DNA from 2 places in the Streptomyces sp. AMJ-169 genome. Region 2 is predicted to be linked to the other one. Evidence: riboswitches for the same ligand, from Rfam matches in the RefSeq annotation. Region 2 holds a riboswitch; the other holds the start of a gene.
What was found. A riboswitch is a leader RNA that binds a small molecule or an ion and turns the genes downstream of it on or off. The one in region 2 is predicted to bind glycine.
Positions count from the first base shown of each region.

Region 1: it holds a riboswitch for glycine, as region 2 does, so the genes downstream of both, gcvP (aminomethyl-transferring glycine dehydrogenase) here and gcvT (glycine cleavage system aminomethyltransferase GcvT) in region 2, are expected to answer to the same signal.

Region 1 covers NZ_JBVLTJ010000009.1:4,677-15,080, forward strand. Annotated here, with positions in the region: gene ACYUD3_RS22260 (DUF881 domain-containing protein) at 1-120, shown strand, start outside; gene ACYUD3_RS22265 (small basic family protein) at 117-449, shown strand; gene ACYUD3_RS22270 (DUF881 domain-containing protein) at 456-1,274, shown strand; gene ACYUD3_RS22275 (FHA domain-containing protein) at 1,357-2,238, shown strand; gene ftsR (transcriptional regulator FtsR) at 2,280-3,017, shown strand; gene ACYUD3_RS22285 (bifunctional nuclease family protein) at 3,119-3,592, shown strand; gene ACYUD3_RS22290 (MerR family transcriptional regulator) at 3,820-4,464, shown strand; gene ACYUD3_RS22295 (DNA polymerase IV) at 4,544-5,890, shown strand; gene ACYUD3_RS22300 (PRC-barrel domain-containing protein) at 5,947-6,324, opposite strand; glycine riboswitch at 6,487-6,582, shown strand; gene gcvP (aminomethyl-transferring glycine dehydrogenase) at 6,762-9,644, shown strand; gene ACYUD3_RS22310 (ABC transporter ATP-binding protein) at 9,695-10,404, opposite strand, start outside.
Region 2 covers NZ_JBVLTJ010000011.1:168,373-178,776, reverse strand. Annotated here, with positions in the region: gene ACYUD3_RS26410 (enhanced serine sensitivity protein SseB C-terminal domain-containing protein) at 90-890, opposite strand; gene ACYUD3_RS26405 (enhanced serine sensitivity protein SseB) at 962-1,744, opposite strand; gene ACYUD3_RS26400 (AAA family ATPase) at 1,798-2,460, opposite strand; glycine riboswitch at 2,646-2,737, shown strand; glycine riboswitch at 2,738-2,863, shown strand; gene gcvT (glycine cleavage system aminomethyltransferase GcvT) at 2,947-4,065, shown strand; gene gcvH (glycine cleavage system protein GcvH) at 4,160-4,540, shown strand; gene glyA (serine hydroxymethyltransferase) at 4,553-5,824, shown strand; gene ACYUD3_RS26380 (L-serine ammonia-lyase) at 5,962-7,329, shown strand; gene ACYUD3_RS26375 (phosphatidylinositol-specific phospholipase C domain-containing protein) at 7,474-8,508, shown strand; gene ACYUD3_RS26370 (NADPH-dependent F420 reductase) at 8,816-9,478, opposite strand; gene ACYUD3_RS26365 (FadR/GntR family transcriptional regulator) at 9,874-10,404, opposite strand, start outside.

The DNA.
Region 1 (10,404 bases), on a different contig from region 2:
AACTACGGCATCCGCACGGCCATCTCCACGGAGAAGGACCTCCAGTTGCCCGCCGCGCCGAGCGTGATCGTGCGGACCGCGCGGCCGGGCAGCGAGAAGACTGAGAAAGGCACATCGTGATCGCCGTACTGGGCCTCGTCGTGGGCGTCGTGGCCGGGCTGTTGGTCCGGCCCGAGGTTCCTGTGGTCGTCGAGCCGTATCTGCCGATCGCCGTGGTGGCGGCGCTGGACGCGGTCTTCGGGGGGCTGCGGGCCATGCTCGACGGCATCTTCGACGACAAGGTCTTCGTGGTGTCGTTCCTGTCGAACGTGGTGGTGGCCGCGCTGATCGTGTTCCTGGGCGACAAGCTGGGCGTGGGCGCGCAGCTGTCGACGGGTGTCGTGGTGGTCCTCGGTATCCGGATCTTCTCGAACGCCGCGGCGATCCGCCGGCACGTCTTCCGGGCGTGAGCGCCGATGAGTGACCAGGAGCACAGGCTGCGCAAGGCGCTGCCCGAGGAAGTCGTGTCACAGCCCGCGGGGGAGTCGGCGGAAGGTTTTGCCGAGCCCGTTCCGACGGGCCGTCAGAGGCTCGTGCAGGGGCTGTGGCCGCCGCGTGTGACGCGGGCCCAGCTCATCGTCGCGCTGCTGCTGTTCGGGCTCGGGTTCGGGCTCGCGGTGCAGGTCGCCTCCAACAGCGACAGCGGGAACGCGTTGCGCGGGGCGCGCCAGGAGGACCTGGTGCGCATCCTCGATGAACTGGACGACCGCAGCCAGCGTCTAGAGGACGAGAAGACCGGCCTCGACAAGCAGCGTCAGGAGTTGGAGAACAGCTCCGACCAGGCGGAGGAGGCCCGTAAGCAGACGATCGAGAAGGAGAGGCAACTCGGCATCCTCGCGGGCACGGTGGCGGCCCAGGGGCCGGGTATCACGATGACGATCGACGACACGAAGAAGACGGTCGAGGCGGACATGCTGCTCGACGCGATCCAGGAGCTGCGCGCGGCCGGCGCGGAGGCGATCCAGGTGAACGGCGTACGCGTCGTCGCCGGGACGTACTTCACGGACGGCGACGGCGGGGTGAGCGTGGACGGGAACAAGATCCGTACTCCGTATCGTTTCCAGGTCATCGGCAAGCCCGAGGATCTGGAGCCGGCGCTCAACATCCCCGGGGGTGTGGTGCAGACGCTGGAGAAGGAGCAGGCCACGGTCACCGTGGAGCGGTCGGACAAGATCGTCGTGGACGCCTTGCGGGCGGCGAAGCAGCCTGACTACGCTCGGTCGTCGTCCCGGTGAACCGGGGGTGCATGGGGGCCGTCGGTCAGGGGCATGAGGTTGCGGGGGGTCGGCGCACCGATCGGGTGGTCGGTGGTGGAAACTGTCTGGTGGATACGGACGTTGTGAAGGTGTCCGGGTCGGCCGGTCTATTGAGTCAGGGTTCGTCCTGCCCCACGGGCGGGTCTGTTTCGGTCAAGGGGAATCGCCCGTGAAGTTGTTTGCGAAGTTGTTCGGCAAGAGCGCGCGAGGAGAGGCGGGCGAGAACGCGACCGCCCGCCATCGCGCACAGCCCGGTGAGGAAGGCCAGCGCCCGCTCTTCCGTGACCAGGTGGCTGGGGGTGACATTCCGGGTGGCCAGAGCGCGGCGTCTGTTGACCCCGCCCAGCCCGGCGACATAGGTTTCGGGCAACCGTCAACCTCAAGTACGGGTGGAGGGTTTTCTCCTGTGTCGGCCCTGGTGTGTTCGAGGTGCGGTAACCGCAACGCGGAGAACAGCCGCTTCTGTTCCAACTGCGGCGCCCCGCTGCGCCCGGGCCTGACGCCCGAGCGCGCGTCGGAGACGACGTCCACGATCTCGATCTCGGGCCTTGAGGCGTACGACTCCGAGGTCACCGGCCAGACGCAGCTGCCGGCGCTGTCGCCGGAGGCGCAGGCCGCGGTGGACGCGCTGCCGCTGGGCTCGGCCCTGCTGGTGGTGCGCCGCGGCCCCAACTCGGGCAGCCGCTTCCTCCTGGACGGCGACCTGACGACGGCCGGCCGGCACCCGCAGAGCGACATCTTCCTGGACGACGTGACGGTCTCGCGCCGGCACGTGGAGTTCCGCAGGAACCAGGACGGCTCGTTCAAGGTCGGCGACGTCGGCAGCCTGAACGGCACCTACGTCAACCGCGAGCGGATCGACGAGGTCCCGCTGGCGAACGGGGACGAGGTGCAGATCGGCAAGTACCGCCTGGTCTTCTACGCGAGCCAGCAAGGCTACTGACCGGCCCCGGACTCGTCCGGGGGGATCCCCAGGGAAGGTCCATGCTGAGAACACCGAGGGGCGGTGCCGGACACGGCACCGCCGCCGCGGACGGCGGGCCGATGAGCATCGGCACCGTGCTGAACCTGCTGCGCGACGAGTTCCCCGAAGTCACGATCTCCAAGATCCGCTTCCTGGAGTCCGAGGGGCTCGTCGAACCGCAGCGGACCCCGTCCGGATACCGCAAGTTCAGCCCCGAGGACGTGGAGCGCCTCGCCAGGATCCTGCGGCTGCAACGGGACCACTATCTGCCGCTGAAGGTCATCCGGGAGCACCTGGAGGCCCTGGAGCGCGGCGAGGCCGTCCCCCTGCCGACCGTGGGCAGGCAGCGGGACGGAGAACCCGCCCCCGACCTCGCGAGTACCCCCACCGCCGCCCGCATCGGCCGCGCCGCACTCCTGGCCGCGGCCGGCATCGAGGAACGCGAACTCACCGAGTGGGAGTCGTACGGCCTGCTCACCCCGGTCGGGGAGGGCGTGTACGACGCCGAGGCGGCCACCGTCGCCGAGCTGATCGCCGAGCTCGGCCGGTTCGGCATCGAGCCGCGCCACCTGAGGGTGATGAAGGCGGCGGCGGACCGGGAGGCCGGCCTCGTCGACCAGATCGTCGCCCCGCTGCGGCGCCACCGCAATCCGCAGACCAGGGCCCACGCGGAGGCCCGTGCGAAGGAGCTGGCCTCGCTCACGGTCCGGCTGCACTCCGCGCTGGTCCAGACGGCTCTCGGGGTACGGCTGCCCTGAGGGGCCGCTGCTGCTCAAGAGGGTCGTTCGCCCACGGCGGATCGGACCGCCGATCCGGGCCCGACTACCCAAACGTCCCGGGCACGGCCTAGGGTTGCTGTGTGAATGAGCTCGATGTCGTAGGTGTCCGGGTCGAAATGCCCTCCAACCAGCCGATCGTGCTCCTGCGTGAAGTGGGAGGCGACCGCTACCTCCCCATCTGGATCGGGCCGGGAGAAGCGACGGCGATCGCCTTCGCCCAGCAGGGGATGGCCCCCGCCCGGCCGCTGACCCACGACCTGTTCAAGGACGTGCTGGAAGCCGTCGGCCAGGAGCTGACCGAAGTACGCATCACGGACCTGCGGGAGGGCGTCTTCTACGCCGAACTGGTCTTCGCCAGCGGCGTCGAGGTCAGCGCCCGCCCGTCCGACGCCATAGCGCTGGCCCTGCGCACCGGCACGCCGATCTACGGCAGCGACACGGTGCTCGACGACGCGGGGATCGCCATCCCGGACGAGCAGGAGGACGAGGTGGAGAAGTTCCGCGAGTTCCTCGACCAGATCTCGCCCGAGGACTTCGGCACCAGCAGCCAGTAGCGGCGCGGCGGCGGGCCCCGGGGATGTCTTGATCCGGGGCACATGCCAGGGGCTCAGGGAGCGTCGTACGGGCTCGGCTCAGCGCATTCGGCTAGCCTTTCCCCGCGGTGGGGCGAAGGAAACCACTCCCAGGGCGATTATCACCCGGCGTGGCGAGTGCGGCGATCGTTGACGCGCCCCTGGTGACTGCCTACCGTCGGGAAGGCAGGTCAAGGACGGAGGTCGGCGTGAGAAGCAGCGGCGACGGTACGGCTGGGGGTGCCCCCGGACACGGATTCGGGGGAAGCGGCCCGTACCGGCTTCACGGCAGCGCGGCCGATCTCGCCCCTCAGCGCCCGGCGGTCGTGCCGAGCGGCGGGGGGACGGCGGCCGAGGGGGACGAGGAGATCGGTTACCGCGGGCCCACGGCGTGCGCGGCGGCCGGGATCACCTACCGCCAATTGGACTACTGGGCCCGTACGGGGCTCGTCGAGCCGAGCGTACGGCCCGCCTACGGGTCGGGGACGCAGCGGCTGTACAGCTTCCGGGACGTCGTCGTCCTGAAGATCGTCAAGCGGTTCCTGGACACCGGGGTCTCGCTCCAGAACATCCGCGGCGCCGTGCACCATCTGCGCGAGCGCGGCTTCGCGGACCTGGAGCGGATGACGCTGATGAGCGACGGCGCGACCGTCTACGAGTGCACCTCGCCGGACGAGGTCCACGCGCTGCTCCAGGGCGGGCAGGGGGTCTTCGGGATCGCCGTCGGCGTGGTGTGGCGGGACGTCGAGAGCGCGCTGTCGCAGCTGCACGGGGAGCGGGTCGACACCGGGGAGACGCTGGTCGGGCCCAATCCGGCGGACGAGCTGGCGCGGCGCAGGGGCCGGGCGGTCTGACCGGTTTCCGGACAATCTCCGCCGCGGTTCGGGCGGGTGTTCGGGGCCGTTGTCAGTGCCGTGGTGCAGCATCGGAGATGTGAGAAACGCGCCCACGGTCCTGCACCTCGACATGGATGCCTTCTTCGCCTCGGTGGAGCAGGCCTCCAAGCCGAGCCTGCGCGGGAAAGCGGTGATCGTGGGCGGCCTCGGGCCGCGCGGGGTGGTGTCGACGGCGTCGTACGAGGCCCGGGTGTTCGGGGTGCGGTCGGCGATGCCGATGGGGCAGGCGCGCAGGCTCGCGCCCAACGCGGCCTATCTGTACCCCAGGTTCGGGATCTACCGGTCGATCAGCGAGCAGGTCATGGGGCTGCTGCGGGAGCTGTCGCCCTTGGTGGAGCCGCTGAGCCTGGACGAGGCGTTCGTGGACCTGGAGGCCGGCGGGGCGGCCTCGGACGCCGGGAGCGCGCGGGCGACGGGGGAGCGGCTGCGCGCCGACATACGGGCGGTGACGGGGCTGACGGGGTCGGTGGGGCTCGCCGCCTCCAAGATGATCGCGAAGATCGCCTCCGAGCAGGCCAAGCCCGACGGGCTGGTGCTGATCGAGCCCGGTACCGAGCGGGCGCTGCTCGGGCCGATGGCGGTGCGGACGCTGCCCGGGGTGGGCCCGGCGACCGGTGACCATCTGCGCCGGGCGGGGATCACGACGGTCGAGGAGATCGCCGGGGCCGGTGAGGACGAACTGGTCCGCCTCCTCGGCAAGGCCCACGGCCACGGCCTGTACGCCATGGCCCTCGCCCGCGACGACCGCCCCGTCGTCGCCGAACGCGAGACCAAGTCGGTGTCCGTGGAGGACACCTACGACGTCGACATCCACGACCGCGTCCGCGTGGGCGTCGAGGTCCAGCGCCTCGCCGACCGCTGCGTACGACGGCTGCGCGGGGCCGGTCTGTCGGGGCGGACGATCGTGCTGAAGGTGCGGCGCTACGACTTCTCGACGCTGACCCGGTCCGAGACGCTGCGCGGGCCCACCGACGACCCGGCGGTCGTCCGGGAGGCGGCGGGGCGGCTGCTGGACTCCGTGGACACCACCGGGGGTGTGCGGCTGCTCGGGGTCGGGGTGTCGGGGCTCGCCGACTTCACTCAGGAGGATCTGTTCGCGCAGGCGGCGGGGGAGCTGAAGGAGGAGGCCGAGGAGGCGCCGGCGGAGGTCGCCGAGGCGGCCGAGCCCGTGCCCGCCGAGCGGCTGTGGCGGCCCGGGCACGATGTGCGGCACGCCGGGTTCGGGAACGGGTGGGTGCAGGGCAGCGGGCTCGGCCGGGTGACGGTCCGCTTCGAGACGCCGCAGGACGCGGGGCCGGGGCGGGTGCGGACGTTCCGGTCCGACGACCCCGAGCTGGAACCGGCGGAGCCGCTGCCGCTGATGCCGGGCGGGGTGTCCGCGTGAGGCGGGCCTCGGCAGCGGGCCGTCAGGTCGGCTTCAGGGGGGTGGGGTCGCCGCTGTCAGAGGGTGGGTTCGTCGCGGCCCGCCACGTTGCCGAAACCCCGGTCCTCCGGCGGGGTCGGGGCCACCGTGTCCAGGCCGTAGTGGTGGTAGAGCTGGAGCTCCTGGTCGGGGGAGAGGTGGCGGCCGACGCCGAAGTCGGGGGCGTCCTTGATGAGGGAGCGGTCGTAGGGGACCTTGAGGGTGCCCTCGACCAGTTCGCTGGGCTCCAGGGGGACGAAGGCGTCCCGGGTGAAGAGGCCTGTCCTTATGGCGGCCCACTCGGGGGTGCCGGTGGCGTCGTCCAGGTAGACCTCGTCGATGGTGCCGATCTTCGCACCGTTGCGGTCGTACGCCTTGCGGCCGATCAGGTTGCGCGGGTCGATGTCGGTCTGCATGGGCCCTCCCGCTGCTCGCGATGGGTTCCTCGGGGGTCGTGGGGGAGTACAGGGGGTCGTAGGAAGTACGGGGGTCGTAAGGACTACGAAAAAGCACAATGGGCTTGGGGGCCACTCGAAGATCGGGCTGTTGACCTCGCTGGTAATCTTGGCGGTGGCTGTCGACCCCGCGCGGGAGAGTCCTCCGGGAGTTTCCGGGGGCGCCGAAGGAGCAACTCCTCCCCGGAATCTCTCAGGCACACGTACCGCGCGGACGAGGTCACTCTGGAAAGCAGAGCGGGTGCCTGCGGCGTCCGCTCTCACCGACGGTGCAAGCCGGGGGTCTTCGGGCCGCCGGTGAAGCTCTCAGGTCGCGATGACAGAGGGGGAGGCCCCGTCCGGGCACCCCGTAGCCGTGGTGCCCCTTCGCAGGTCGTGACGACCAGGAGGCCTCCGCCATGACTTCTCGTACCCCGCTCGCCGCCCTGGAACAGGGTGTGCCCTTCGAGCGGCGCCATATCGGGCCCGACCGGGAGGCCCAGGCGAAGATGCTCGCGCAGGTCGGCTTCGGCTCGCTCGACGAGCTGACGGCCGCCGCCGTGCCGGACGCCATCAAGAACGTCGCCGCGCTCGGCCTGCCCGACGCGCGCACCGAGGCCGAGGTGCTCGCCGAGCTGCGGGCGCTGGCCGGCCGCAACCAGGTCCTCGGATCGATGATCGGGCTCGGCTACCACGGCACGTTCACGCCGCCCGTGATCCTGCGCAACGTGCTGGAGAACCCGGCCTGGTACACCGCCTACACGCCCTACCAGCCGGAGATCTCGCAGGGCCGGCTGGAGGCGCTGCTGAACTTCCAGACGATGGTCGCGGAGCTGACCGGGCTGCCGACCTCGGGGGCCTCGCTGCTGGACGAGGGGACGGCCGCCGCCGAGGCGATGGCGCTGTCGCTGCGGATGGGGCGGAACAAGAAGGGCCTCTTCCTCGTCGACGCCGACGCGCTGCCGCAGACCATCGAGGTCATCCGTACGCGGGCCGAGCCGACCGGTGTCGAGGTCGTCGTCGCCGATCTGGGCGACGGCATTCCGGCCGAGCTCGCCGGGCGGGAGATCAACGGGGTGCTGATCCAGTACCCGGGGGCCTCCGGCGCCGTACGGGACGTCCGGGCGGTTATCGAGCGGGCGCATGAGCTGGGGGCGCTGGTGACCGTCGCCGCCGATCTGCTCGCGCTGACGCTGCTGGTGTCGCCCGGGGAGCTCGGGGCGGACATCGCGGTCGGGACCACGCAGCGGTTCGGGGTGCCGATGGGGTTCGGCGGGCCGCACGCCGGCTACATGGCCGTGCGGGAGAAGTTCGCGCGGAGTCTGCCGGGGCGGCTGGTCGGGGTCTCCGTCGACGCGGACGGGAACCGCGCTTACCGGCTCGCGTTGCAGACGCGCGAGCAGCACATCCGGCGCGAGAAGGCGACCAGCAACATCTGCACGGCGCAGGTGCTGCTGGCCGTGATGGCCGGTATGTACGCCGTCTATCACGGGCCCGAGGGGCTGCGGGGGATCGCCCGGAAGGTGCACCGGTACGCCGATGTGCTGGCCGCCGGGCTGCGGGCCGGGGGCGTCGAGATCGTGCACGCGGACTACTTCGACACGCTGACCGTCCGGGTGCCGGGCGGGGCCGAGCGCGTCGTCGCCGCCGCGCGGGACGGCGGGGTCAACGTACGGCTCGTCGACGCCGACCATGTCTCCGTCGCCTGTGACGAGACGACCACCCGGGAGCAACTGGGCGTCGTCTGGGCGGCGTTCGGGGTGTCCGGGGACGTCGACGCGCTGGATTCCGGTGCCGCCGACGGACTGCCCTCCGGACTGCTGCGCGGCGATGAGATTCTCACGCATCCCGTGTTCCGCCAGCACCGGTCCGAGACGGCCATGCTGCGGTATCTGCGCAGACTCGCGGACCGGGATTACGCGCTCGACCGGGGAATGATTCCGCTCGGGTCGTGCACGATGAAACTGAACGCGACGACCGAGATGGAACCGGTCACCTGGCCGGAGTTCGGGGAGATGCACCCCTTCGCGCCGATCGAGCAGGCGCAGGGCTATCTCACGCTGATCCGCGAGCTGGAGGAGCGGCTGGCCGAGGTCACCGGGTACGACAAGGTGTCCTTGCAGCCCAATGCCGGATCGCAGGGGGAATTGGCGGGGCTGCTCGCCGTCCGCGGATATCACCGGGCCAATGGGGACGTACAGCGGACCGTCTGTCTTATTCCGTCGTCCGCGCACGGGACCAATGCGGCGAGTGCGGTGATGGCCGGGATGAAGGTCGTCGTCGTGAAGACCTCCGAGGACGGGGAGGTCGACGCTGAAGATCTGCGGGGGAAGATCGCGCAGTACCGTGATGAATTGGCGGTGCTGATGATCACTTATCCGTCGACGCACGGGGTGTTCGAGGAGCATGTCGGGGAGATCTGCGGGCTGGTGCACGAGGCCGGCGGGCAGGTCTATGTCGACGGGGCGAATCTCAACGCTCTGGTCGGGCTGGCCAAGCCGGGGCAGTTCGGCGGGGACGTCTCGCATCTGAATCTGCACAAGACGTTCTGCATTCCGCACGGGGGCGGCGGTCCGGGTGTCGGTCCGGTGGCGGTGCGGGCGCATCTGGCGCCTTATCTGCCCAACCATCCTTTGCAGAGCGAGGCCGGTCCTGAGACCGGGGTCGGGCCTATTTCCGCCGCGCCTTGGGGGTCCGCCGGGATTCTGCCCATTTCCTGGGCCTATGTGCGGCTCATGGGCGGGGAAGGGCTGAAGCGGGCGACTCAGGTCGCGGTGCTGTCCGCGAATTACATCGCCAAGCGGCTTGAGCCGCACTATCCCGTGCTGTACACCGGGCCCGGCGGGCTGGTCGCGCACGAATGCATCATCGATCTGCGGCCGTTGACCAAATCGACAGGGGTGTCCGTCGACGATGTCGCCAAGCGGCTCATCGATTACGGGTTCCACGCGCCGACCATGTCGTTCCCGGTCGCGGGGACGCTGATGATCGAGCCGACCGAGTCCGAGGATCTCGCCGAACTGGACCGGTTCTGCGCGGCGATGATCGCCATTCGGGGGGAGATCGAGAAGGTGGCCGGCGGGGAATGGCCCGCCGAGGACAATCCGCTGCGGAACGCGCCGCATACGGCCGGGGCGTTGAGCGAGGAGTGGGCTCATCCGTATGCGCGGGACGAGGCCGTGTTCCCGGGTGGGGTTGTTCCCGGGGAGAAGTACTGGCCGCCGGTGCGGCGTATTGATCAGGCCTTCGGGGACCGGAACCTGGTGTGTTCCTGCCCGCCGATGGAGGCTTACGAGAGCTGAGTTCTCCGTGTGCTGACGAAAGGGCTCCCGCCTTGTGGTGGGGGCCTTTTCTACGCCGGGTACGCGTGTGTTTGCGTCGCTTTCACCGTTGCCCATAGGGAGGTTCCGGGGGACAGGTTCAGTTCCGCCGCCGATACCGTCGTCAGGTCCGCCGTCAGCGGGAGGTCGCCGGTCAGGTCGGCGCGGATCTGGTCGCCGTGCGTTTCCAGGCCCGCCACCTCGCAGTGCCAGAGGTTGCGGGCGCTGGTGTCCGTGGGGCGGGTGCGGTGGAGGGTGACCGCCGACGGGGGGAACGCCACGTATGCCGGGCCCGTCAGGTGTTCCGTCGTGGTCAGTTGCTGGCCCGTGTCCAAGGTGACCGTTGTTCCTGCTGCCGTGCCTTTGTAGAGGTTCAGGCCCACCAATTGGGCGATGTAGTCCGTGCGGGGGTGGCGGGCGATCTCTGAAGGGGGGCCTTCCTGGACGATTCTTCCGTTTTCGATCACCACCAGGCGGTCGGCCAGGACCATTGCGTCCAAGGGGTCGTGGGTGACCAATACCGCCACCGCCTCGAATTCCGCCAAATGTCTGCGGAGTTGGGCTCTCACCTCCAGGCGGGTGCGGGCGTCCAAGGCCGCCAGGGGTTCGTCCAGGAGGAGGAGGCGGGGGTTTGTCGCCAATGCTCTTGCCAGGGCGACTCTTTGGGCCTGGCCGCCGGAGAGGTGGCGGGGTTTTGTGGTGGCGTGGTCTTCCAGGCCCATGCGGGTCAGCCAGTCTTTCG
Region 2 (10,404 bases):
CTAGTGGGACTTACCCGGCGTCTCTACGCGCGCAGATCTTGTGAAACGCAAGTGACGCGTGTGTTACGCGAGTTGGGACTGACGGACCGTCAGTATCCGCTGGGGGCGGCCGGATAGCCGTATCCGGCGGCCGGGGACTGCGGCGGCTGGGCGGCGTGCGCCTCGCGGTCGTAGAACGGGCGGGCGTTGCCGCGCATCCACAGCACCACGGGGTCGTACTCGTCGGTCATCGTGACCGTCGAGACGGGCAGGCCCTCGGGGACCGCGCCGATGGACTGCTGCATCATCGCGCGTACCGCGTCCACGGACGGCGGCGAGGTGTCGTACACATCGAGGCCGATGGAGAGGTACGGCGCGCCCAGCGCGGGCTGGACCCAGGCGCGGCGCAGGGCGCGGACCGCCGGGGTGCGGTGGGCGTTCTGGCTCAGCAGGGCGTAGAAGTGCGGGATGTCCACGGCCGGTTCGGCCAGCCGCAGGGGTCCGGCGGGCTGGCGGTCGAGGCCGTGGGCGATGCGGCGCAGGTCGGCCCAGGGGACGCCGACGCCGCCGCCCGGGGCGTGCGGGTTGAGCCACAGGCCGTGGTGGTCGGGGTAGAGGGCGCGGGCCACGTCGAGGGCGTCGACGACCTCGTAACTGCGGTTCCAGCCGCTCGCGGAGAGCTCCTGGGCGGAGGTGACGGCGGGCGCGTACCCCTGGCCCTCGACCTCCATCGAGCCGTACTGGGCGTCCGGGGAGCCGGCCTGGCCGTGCCACAGGAGCATCCAGATCTGGCCGGTGGCGGGGGTGGCGAGGGCGCGGAGGAGTGCCTCGTAGGCGTCGTAGCGCCCGGGCGTGACCTGGCGCAGCATGTGCTCGACCTGGCCGGTCGCAGCGGTGCCGCTCACGCTCACGTCTTTACCGCCCCTTCATTGGAGTTGGCCCGCGTTTTTCAGTTGGCTGTGCGGGTCAAGCTTAAGCGGCCCTAGCTGTAGAAGGGCCGCACGTTCGCCCGCATCCACTCCCCCACCGGGTCCTGCGCCACGTCCAGCAGGATCAGGTTCACCGCCCACGGCACCGGCACCCGCCCGAGCGCCCGGCCCAGCGCGTCCAGCGGCCGTTCCCTCAACTCGCCCTCCCACTGGGAGAGTTCGACGCCGACGAACATCACGGGCCGCGTCGTCTCTATCGCGGCGAGGCAGCGGCGGGCGCTGAGGACGACGCCGGTCGCGGCGAACTCGCGGGCCGCCTCGGCGAGGAAGTCGACGGGGTCGTCCTGCCAGTCCGGTTCGAAGAGCCGCACCCGCGCGCCCGTCGCCGTCCCGTCCAGCGCCGTGCGCCCGGAGCGGCACAGCTCGGCGACGGCCTCCGGGGGGAGGGGGACGCCGACGACGCCGTCGGGGTTGAGGGCGATGCCCGCCTGCGGGGGCAGGCCCCGGGCGAACTCGACGGCCGGGGCGATCGTATACGCCATGTGCGAGCCGGTGACCTGGCGGAACTGTTCCTCGGAGGTGAAGACGGGGACGTAGGTCTGGCCGCCGATGTCCATCGTGGGCAGGTCCAGGGGGCCGGTGCGGGGGCCGCCGCCGTTGGGCAGCGGGACCCAGACGAAGCTGCGGCCGAGCACCTCCAGGATGCGGGCGCCCGCCGACGGGACGCCGAGGGAGGCCGACAGCACCTCCTCCAGCTCGTTGCCCGGCCAGCCGCCGTGCGCATAGGGGTGTGTCTGGGCCGGGAAGTCGGCCGGGAGTTCCGCCGGGAAGTCCATCTCGTCTACCGCCTGCTGGAAACTTCTGCTGAAGGTCGAAGTTTAAGGGGACGTCAGCCTGTGAACGCGATCCTCCTCAAGGCGTCCGCCGAAGCCCGGTCCAGCAGCACCGCCGCGGCGCAGCCCTCGGGGAGGTTCCCCCGCTCCGCCGCGCGGATCAGCCGGGCCGCCGCGTGCCGGTGGCGCAGGAACGCGTAGCGCGAGACACCCCGCCCCCGCTCCCGCTGGCCTTCAAGTGCCGTGCCCGGGGTGACGTCCAGCAGGAGCAGATGCAGCCGGCCCCCCTTGCGTTTCGCCTCGCGCGCCAGCCAGGACCGCACCCACGACTGGGTCCCGCAGTCATGGACGACGACCCCCTCGCCCGAGCGCAGCGCGCGGTACAGCCCCGCGTAGTGGGCGAGCCTGACCAGCGGCCGGTAGACGGCGTACGGCAGCGCGGCCGGCAGCCGCGCGGCCCAGCGGTCCCTGGTGTCCTGGGAGTCGACGGCCACGCCCTTCACCGCGCGCCGCATCAGCGTGGACTTGCCGCTGCCGGGCAGGCCGGTGACGACGACGAGGTCGCGGGGGCCGAAGAGGAGGGCGTGCGGGCTGCGGCCGGCGCGCTCGCGCAGATCGCGGACGGCGGGGGCGGGGGCGCAGGCCTCCTGGGCCGGCCGGGTGGGCTGCGTGGGCACCGCGAGGGCCGTGCCCGCCGCGTACGCCGTGGTCCTGTTCACCGTGATCGTCCTCCCCATCGGAGCAGCCCCTTGGCTAAGGGTCTCCCCATAGACAGTAAAGAGAAGGTAATGCCCGGTGTATCGCGAGGTGATGCGCGGATCGGCACAGCCCGGTTACAGATGTGGCCTGCCGCGGGGCGGGGGTGGCGTGCGATGATGACCGCGTCAACTGCATACAGGCCGTTCGAATCCGCGCGGGAGAGTCCCCATCCGGTGGGGCGCCGAAGGAGCAAGTCCCTCCCTTGAATCTCTCAGGCACCGTTACCGCGCGGGCGAGGCACATCTGAAAAGCGGACCGCCGCGACGTGCGGGGGTCCCACCCAAGGTGCAAGCCCTGACCTGTGCGGATCCCTCCGCGCGGCTCGCGGCGAACCTCTCAGGTTCCGATGACAGATGGGGAGGAGACCTTCCAAGGGTTTTCTCCGTCCACCGGGGTTCCCCTGCCGGAAGCCCGCCCTCGCCGTACGTCCTGGGAGACACCGTTCCATGAGCAGTTCCACGCCCCGCCACACCGCGCTCGACGCCCTGCACCGCTCGCTCGGCGCGACCATGACCGACTTCGCCGGCTGGGACATGCCGCTGCGCTACGCCTCGGAACGTGACGAACACCACGCCGTGCGCACCCGGGCCGGCCTCTTCGACCTCTCGCACATGGGCGAGATCACGGTCACCGGACCGCAGGCGGCCGAGCTGCTGAACTACGCACTCGTCGGCGACCTCGCCGCGGTGAAGGCGGGCCGGGCCCGCTACACGATGATCTGCCGCGCCGACGGGGGCATCCTGGACGACCTGATCGTCTACCGCCTCGCCGAGACCGAGTTCATGGTCGTCGCCAACGCCTCCAACGCCCAGGTGGTCCTGGACGCGCTGACCGAGCGGGCGGCCGGCTACGACGCCGAGGTCCGCGACGACCGGGACGCGTACGCGCTGCTCGCCGTGCAGGGCCCGGCGGCGCAGGGGATCGTCCAGGCGCTCACCGACGCGGACCTGGCCGGGCTGAAGTACTACGCGGGGCTGCCCGGGACGGTCGCCGGGGCGGCGGCGCTGATCGCGCGCACCGGCTACACCGGCGAGGACGGCTTCGAACTCTTCGTCGCCCCGGCGGACGCGGAGAAGCTGTGGCAGGCGCTGACGGCCGAGGGCGCGGCGGCCGGCCTGGTCCCCTGCGGCCTCTCCTGCCGCGACACCCTGCGCCTGGAGGCGGGCATGCCGCTGTACGGCCATGAGCTGTCGACGTCCCTGACGCCCTTCGACGCCGGGCTCGGGCGGGTCGTGAAGTTCGGGAAGGAGGGCGACTTCGTGGGCCGGGAGGCGCTGCTCGCGGCTTCCGCACGGGCGGCGCAGGCTCCGCCCCGGGTCCTCGTCGGCCTGATCGCCGAGGGCCGCCGCGTCCCGCGCGCCGGGTACCCGGTCGTCGCCGCCGGCGAGGTGATCGGCGAGGTCACCTCCGGCGCCCCCTCCCCCACCCTGGGCAAGCCGGTCGCGATGGCGTACGTCGACGCCGCGCACGCCGCGCCGGGGACGGCGGGGGTGGGCGTGGACATCCGGGGCAGCCACGAGCCGTACGAGGTGGTCGCGCTGCCGTTCTACACGCGGGAGCGGTAGTTCTTTCAGCTTCGCGGGCCGCGTCGCAGGTCACACGTGCCCTTTACAGTCCCCCATTCACCAGCAGTCCCGCCCGTACAGGAGAATTCACGCCATGAGCAACCCCCAGCAGCTGCGCTACAGCAAGGAACACGAGTGGCTGTCGGCCGTCGAGGACGGCGTGGCGACGGTCGGGATCACCGAGCACGCGGCGAACGCGCTCGGCGACGTCGTCTTCGTCCAGCTCCCCGAGGTCGGCGCCGAGATCACCGCGGGCGAGTCCTGCGGCGAGCTGGAGTCGACGAAGTCGGTGAGCGATCTGTTCGCGCCGGTCACGGGTACGGTCACGGCCGTCAACCCGGATGTCGTCGAGGACCCGTCGCTGGTCAACTCCGAGCCTTTCGACGGCGGTTGGCTGTTCAAGGTGCGGCTCGCGGACGAGCCCGGCGACCTGCTGTCCGCCGATGAGTACACCGCTTTCACCACCACCGGCTGAGGAGTCGTACCCATGTCTGTCCTGAACACCTCCCTGCACGAGCTGGACCCGGAGATCGCCGCCGCGGTCGACGCGGAGCTGGGCCGGCAGCAGTCGACCCTGGAGATGATCGCGTCGGAGAACTTCGCTCCGCTCGCGGTGATGGAGGCGCAGGGGTCGGTCCTGACCAACAAGTACGCCGAGGGCTACCCGGGGCGCCGCTACTACGGCGGCTGCGAGCACGTCGACGTGGCCGAGCAGATCGCGATCGACCGGCTGAAGGAGCTGTTCGGCGCCGAGTACGCGAACGTCCAGCCGCACTCGGGCGCGTCCGCGAACCAGGCGGCGCTGTTCGCGCTGGCCCAGCCCGGGGACACGATCCTCGGCCTGGACCTCGCGCACGGCGGTCACCTCACGCACGGGATGCGGCTGAACTTCTCCGGCAAGCAGTTCAACGTCGTCGCCTACCACGTCTCGGCAAAGACCGGTCTGGTCGACATGGAGGAGCTGGAGAAGCTGGCGCGCGAGCACCGGCCGAAGGTGATCATCGCGGGCTGGTCGGCGTACCCGCGGCAGCTGGACTTCGCGGAGTTCCGGCGGATCGCGGACGCGGTGGACGCGTACCTGTGGGTCGACATGGCGCACTTCGCGGGCCTGGTGGCGGCGGGGCTGCACCCGAACCCGGTGGAGCACTCGCACATCGTGACCTCCACGACGCACAAGACGCTCGGCGGACCGCGCGGCGGGATCATCCTCGCCAAGCAGGAGTTCGCGAAGAAGCTGAACTCCTCGGTCTTCCCCGGCTTCCAGGGCGGCCCGCTGGAGCACGTGATCGCCGCGAAGGCGGTCTCCTTCAAGGTCGCGGCCTCGGAGGACTTCAAGGAGCGGCAGCGGCGTACGGTGGAGGGTGCGCGCCTGCTCGCCGAGCGGCTGACGGCGCCGGACGCCCGCGCGGCCGGCGTGAACGTCCTGTCCGGCGGGACGGACGTGCACCTCATCCTCGTCGACCTGCGCGCGTCCGAGCTGGACGGCAAGCAGGCGGAGGACCGGCTGCACGAGGTCGGCATCACCGTCAACCGCAACGCGGTGCCGGACGACCCGCGTCCGCCGATGGTGACGTCGGGTCTGCGGATCGGGACGCCGGCGCTGGCGACGCGCGGCTTCACGGCGGAGGACTTCGCGGAGGTCGCGGACGTCATCGCGGAGACGCTGAAGCCGGCGTACGACGCGGAGGGGCTGCGGCTGCGGGTGAAGGCGCTGGCGGACAGGCACCCGCTGTACCCGGGCCTGAACAAGCAGGTCTGACTTCATCCGTTCTCCCGGCGGGGTGTGCTTTCGGGCGCGCCCGCCGGGACCGTATTTTTCCGGCCGGGCGCTCCCGACCGTATTTTTCCGGCGGGGCGCCCGAAGGCGTGCCCCCGCCCGCTCCCAGGAGGAACCCCGTGGCGATCTCGGTCTTCGACCTCTTCTCGGTCGGTATCGGCCCGTCCAGCTCCCACACGGTCGGCCCGATGCGCGCGGCCCGCATGTTCGCGGCGCGGCTGCGCGCGGAGGGCCTGCTGGAGCCGGCCGCGAGGGTCCGCACCGAGCTGTACGGCTCGCTCGGCGCGACCGGCCACGGCCACGGCACCCCGAAGGCGGTCCTGCTCGGCCTGGAGGGCGCCTCCCCGCGCTCGGTGGACGTGGAGCGCGCGGACGAGCGGGTGGCGGAGATCAAGGAGGGGGGCCGGCTGCGGCTCCTGGACGAGCACGAGATCGCCTTCGACTTCGACGCCGACCTGGTCCTGCACCGCCGCGAGACGCTCCCCTACCACGCCAACGGCATGACCATCTGGGCGTACGACGCCCAGGGCGCGGAGCTGATGCGGCGCACGTACTACTCGGTGGGCGGCGGTTTCGTCGTCGACGAGGAGGCGGTGGGCGCGGACCGGATCAAGCTGGACGACACCCCGCTGAAGTACCCCTTCCGCACCGGCGACGAGCTGCTGCGGCTGGCCAAGGAGACGGGTCTGTCGATCTCGTCCCTGATGCTGGAGAACGAGCGGGCCTGGCGCACCGAGGACGAGATCCGCGCGGGCCTGCTGGACATCTGGCAGGTCATGCAGGCGTGCGTCTCGCGGGGCATGACCCGTGAGGGCATCCTCCCCGGCGGGCTGCGGGTGCGCCGGCGCGCGGCCATGACGGCCCGTCAACTCCGGGCGGAGGGCGATCCGTTGGCCCGCTCGATGGAGTGGATCACGCTGTACGCGATGGCGGTGAACGAGGAGAACGCGGCCGGCGGCCGTGTGGTGACGGCCCCCACGAACGGCGCGGCCGGCATCATCCCGGCGGTCCTGCACTACTACATCAACTTCGTCCCGGGCGCGGATGAAGAGGGGGTCGTGAGGTTTTTGCTGGCGGCGGGCGCGATCGGCATGCTCTTCAAGGAGAACGCGTCCATCTCCGGCGCCGAGGTCGGCTGCCAGGGCGAGGTCGGCTCGGCCTGCTCGATGGCGGCGGGCGCCCTCGCGGAGGTCCTGGGCGGCTCGCCCGAACAGGTCGAGAACGCGGCGGAGATCGGCATGGAACACAACCTGGGCCTGACCTGCGACCCCGTCGGCGGCCTGGTCCAGATCCCGTGCATCGAACGCAACGGCATGGCGGCGGTGAAGGCGGTCACGGCGGCGAAGATGGCGATGCGGGGGGACGGCTCGCACAAGGTGTCCCTCGACAAGGTCATCAAGACGATGAAGGAGACGGGGGCGGATATGAGCGTGAAGTACAAGGAGACGGCTCGGGGTGGGTTGGCTGTGAACATTATTGAGTGCTGAGGATCCCCGGCCCTGGCCCGAACTCACCCGATATCCACAGCCAGTTCACAGCTTGTGAAGTTCGTCCCGCCTCTACCGGAAGGTAACCATCCACTCCTAGGCTTCCGCCCGCCTGGACAACTGTGAAGCACTCGGGAGTGGTTGATGCGCGGGATCAGACGGATGACGGCGGTGTGCGGGGTGGTGGCCGCGCTGTTGGTGGCGGGGCCGGGGAACGCCGAGGCGGCTTCGCCCAAGTTCTCCGAGACGACCACCATCGGGACGCACAACGCGTACGACAAGAGCAAGTACACGTACTGGGCACAGGCGTTGGACTCCGGGGCCTCGCTGCTGGAGCTGGACGTGTACGCGGACAGCGTCAGCAAGCGGTGGCGGGTCAGCCACGCCAAGCCGCTCGCGAACGACAACAACTGCGAGTACGCGAGCACGCCGGCCGACCTGTACAGCAAGGACCGCAACCAGGACCTCGGCAGCTGCCTCGACAACATGGCGGCGTGGAACCAGCTGCACCCCGACCACGCGCCGATCATCGTCAAGGTCGAGATGAAGGTCGGCTTCAACAACGACGTCGGCCTCGGCCCGTCCGCGTTCGACACCCTCGTCTCGCAGAAGCTCGGCAGCTCCGTCTACAAGCCCGCCGACCTGCTGGGTTCCTCGTACTCGTCGCTCGACGCCGCCGCGAAGGCCAACGCGTGGCCGACCCGGGACGCCCTCAAGGGCAAGTTCATCTTCGAGCTGATCCCCGGCACGGTCGAGATGAAGAACCCCCTCGACACGTACTGGACGGACCAGGAGTACGGCGACCACCTGCGGGACCTGTACGCGGCCGGCGACATCTCAAGTGCCCAGGCGTTCCCGGCGGTTCTGGGCGCGGCGAGCGGTGACCCGCGCATCAGCCGGTACGACTCCTCCATCCGGCCCTGGTTCGTGTTCTTCGACGGGGACGCCGCGACGTACGTCAACAACGCGTACGACACGTCGTTCTACTCGACGAACCACTACATCCTGATCATGACGGACGCGTACGCCGTCGCGCCCGCGATCTCCTCGACCACGCCGACGGACGACGAAGTCGCCGCGAAACTGGCGCTGTTGGCCGGGGATCACGCGAGTGTCATCACCTCGGACTGGGCGGGGAAGTCGGCGGGGGTGCTGAGCGAGGTCGCGACTCGGGGCTGAGGCCGGCCCTGGCGGGCGGTCTCGGGAGGGGTGCGCGGTTGTGCCTGAAGGGGCGTGCGGCTGTGCCCGAAGGGGCGTGCGGCTCAAGGGAGTTGAGCCGCACGCCGGGCGGTTGACCGGGACGCCGGGCGGTTGACCGGGACGCCGAGCACTTGCCCCGCGCGCCGGGCAGTCCAGCCGCATGCCGGGCCGTCCAGTTGCGCGCCGGGCAGTCCAGCCGTCCGCCGGGCAGTCCGGCCGCACGCCGGGCAGTCCGGCCGCCCGCCGGGCAAGAGCCGCACCCCCTCACCCCGCGCAGCCCCAGACCTCAGCCCTTGAACCCCTCCGGCCGCTCCGGCGAAGCCTCCGCCAGTGCCTTCGTGACCTCCTCGACCCCGCCCCGCAGCCCGTACACCGGGCTGTCCGGCTGCTGCCGCCACGACTCGTCGATGCTCCCCGAGTCCACCGTGTCGAAGCCCAACTCCTCGATCAGCGCCCGCACTTTGGCCTTCGCCGCCGCGTCGTCGCCGGCGACGGGCAGCGCGAGGCGGTCGGTGGCGCCGGCCGGACGGTGGCGGTCCAGGATGTCCTGGGCGAACGTCCCGTTGAACGCCTTGACCACCTCGTGCCCGAGGTGGTCGGAGACCCAGCGGCTCTCGGTGATCCCGCCGTCCTCGATCTCAGCGATCCGGCCGTCGCGCTCACGCGGGTAGTAGTTGTTGGTGTCGATGACGGCCACGCCCTCGGCGGCCCCCGCGAGCAGATCGCCGGGCAGCCCCGGGACCGCCTTCAGCGGGACGGTGACGACGACGACCTCGGCGCCCTTGGCCGCCTCGCCGGCCGTGACGGGGGTCGCCCCGGTCTCGGCGGCCAGCTCGGCCAGCGTCTGCGGACCCCGCGAGTTCGCGACGGCCACGTCGTGCCCCAGCGCCGCCAGCCGCCGCGTGAGGTTGCCGCCGATGTTGCCCGCCCCGATGATGCCGATCTTCATACCGGACCCTCCAGATGGATGCACACGCATACGATTCAGGGGCGACAACGGGGAGCGGCGGAGGTCTATTCCGGGATTGCGCCAAACGGACGGGGAACTCCGGCCGGGGAGGCGCCGAACGGACGGGCGAGCGCGCCCCGGGACGCGCCGAACGGACAGGCGAGCCGCACCCCGGGGACGCGCCGAACCGACAAGCGAGCCACACCCCGGGTACACACCGAACCGACAAGCGAGCCACACCCCGGGTACACACCGAACCGACAAGCGAGCCACACCCCGGGTACACACCGAACCGACAAGCGAGCCACACCCCGGGTACACACCGAACCGACAAGCGAGCCACACCCCGAGAACGCGCCGAACATACGGGCTCCGCCCTCGAAAACCCCCGCCCCCTACCCCGCCCCACCGAACGGATCCGCCAGCTCCCCCCGCAGCACCTCCGCCGCCCCCTCCCCATCCCCCTCCCGCACCGCCCTCACCAACGCCTCATGTGCCGCCTCATGGACGTTCGCCTCCTGCTCCCGCCACGGCGTCAGCGCCAGCAGTTCGGTCAGGCCCTCCCGCAGCACCGGCGTGAAATCGGCGAACAGCCCGGCCAGCACCGGATTGTGCGCGGCCCCGACGACCGCCGCGTGGAACGCGATGTCCGCCTCGACGAACACCCGGTCGTCCTCCCGGGCAGCCGCCCGCCGCGCCGCCAGCGCCTCCTCGATGACCGTCAGATCCTCCGGCGTACGACGCCTCGCGGCGAGCCGCGCCGCGTGGACCTCCACGGCCGCGCGGACCTCGTACACGTCCGAGACGGCGGCCTTCCGCAGCCGGGCGGGCCAGTCGCCGAGGGCGGGTTCGGTCGCCACGACGAACACGCCGGCCCCCTGCCGCGCCCGCACGAACCCCTCCCCCGCGAGCCCCCGCAACGCCTC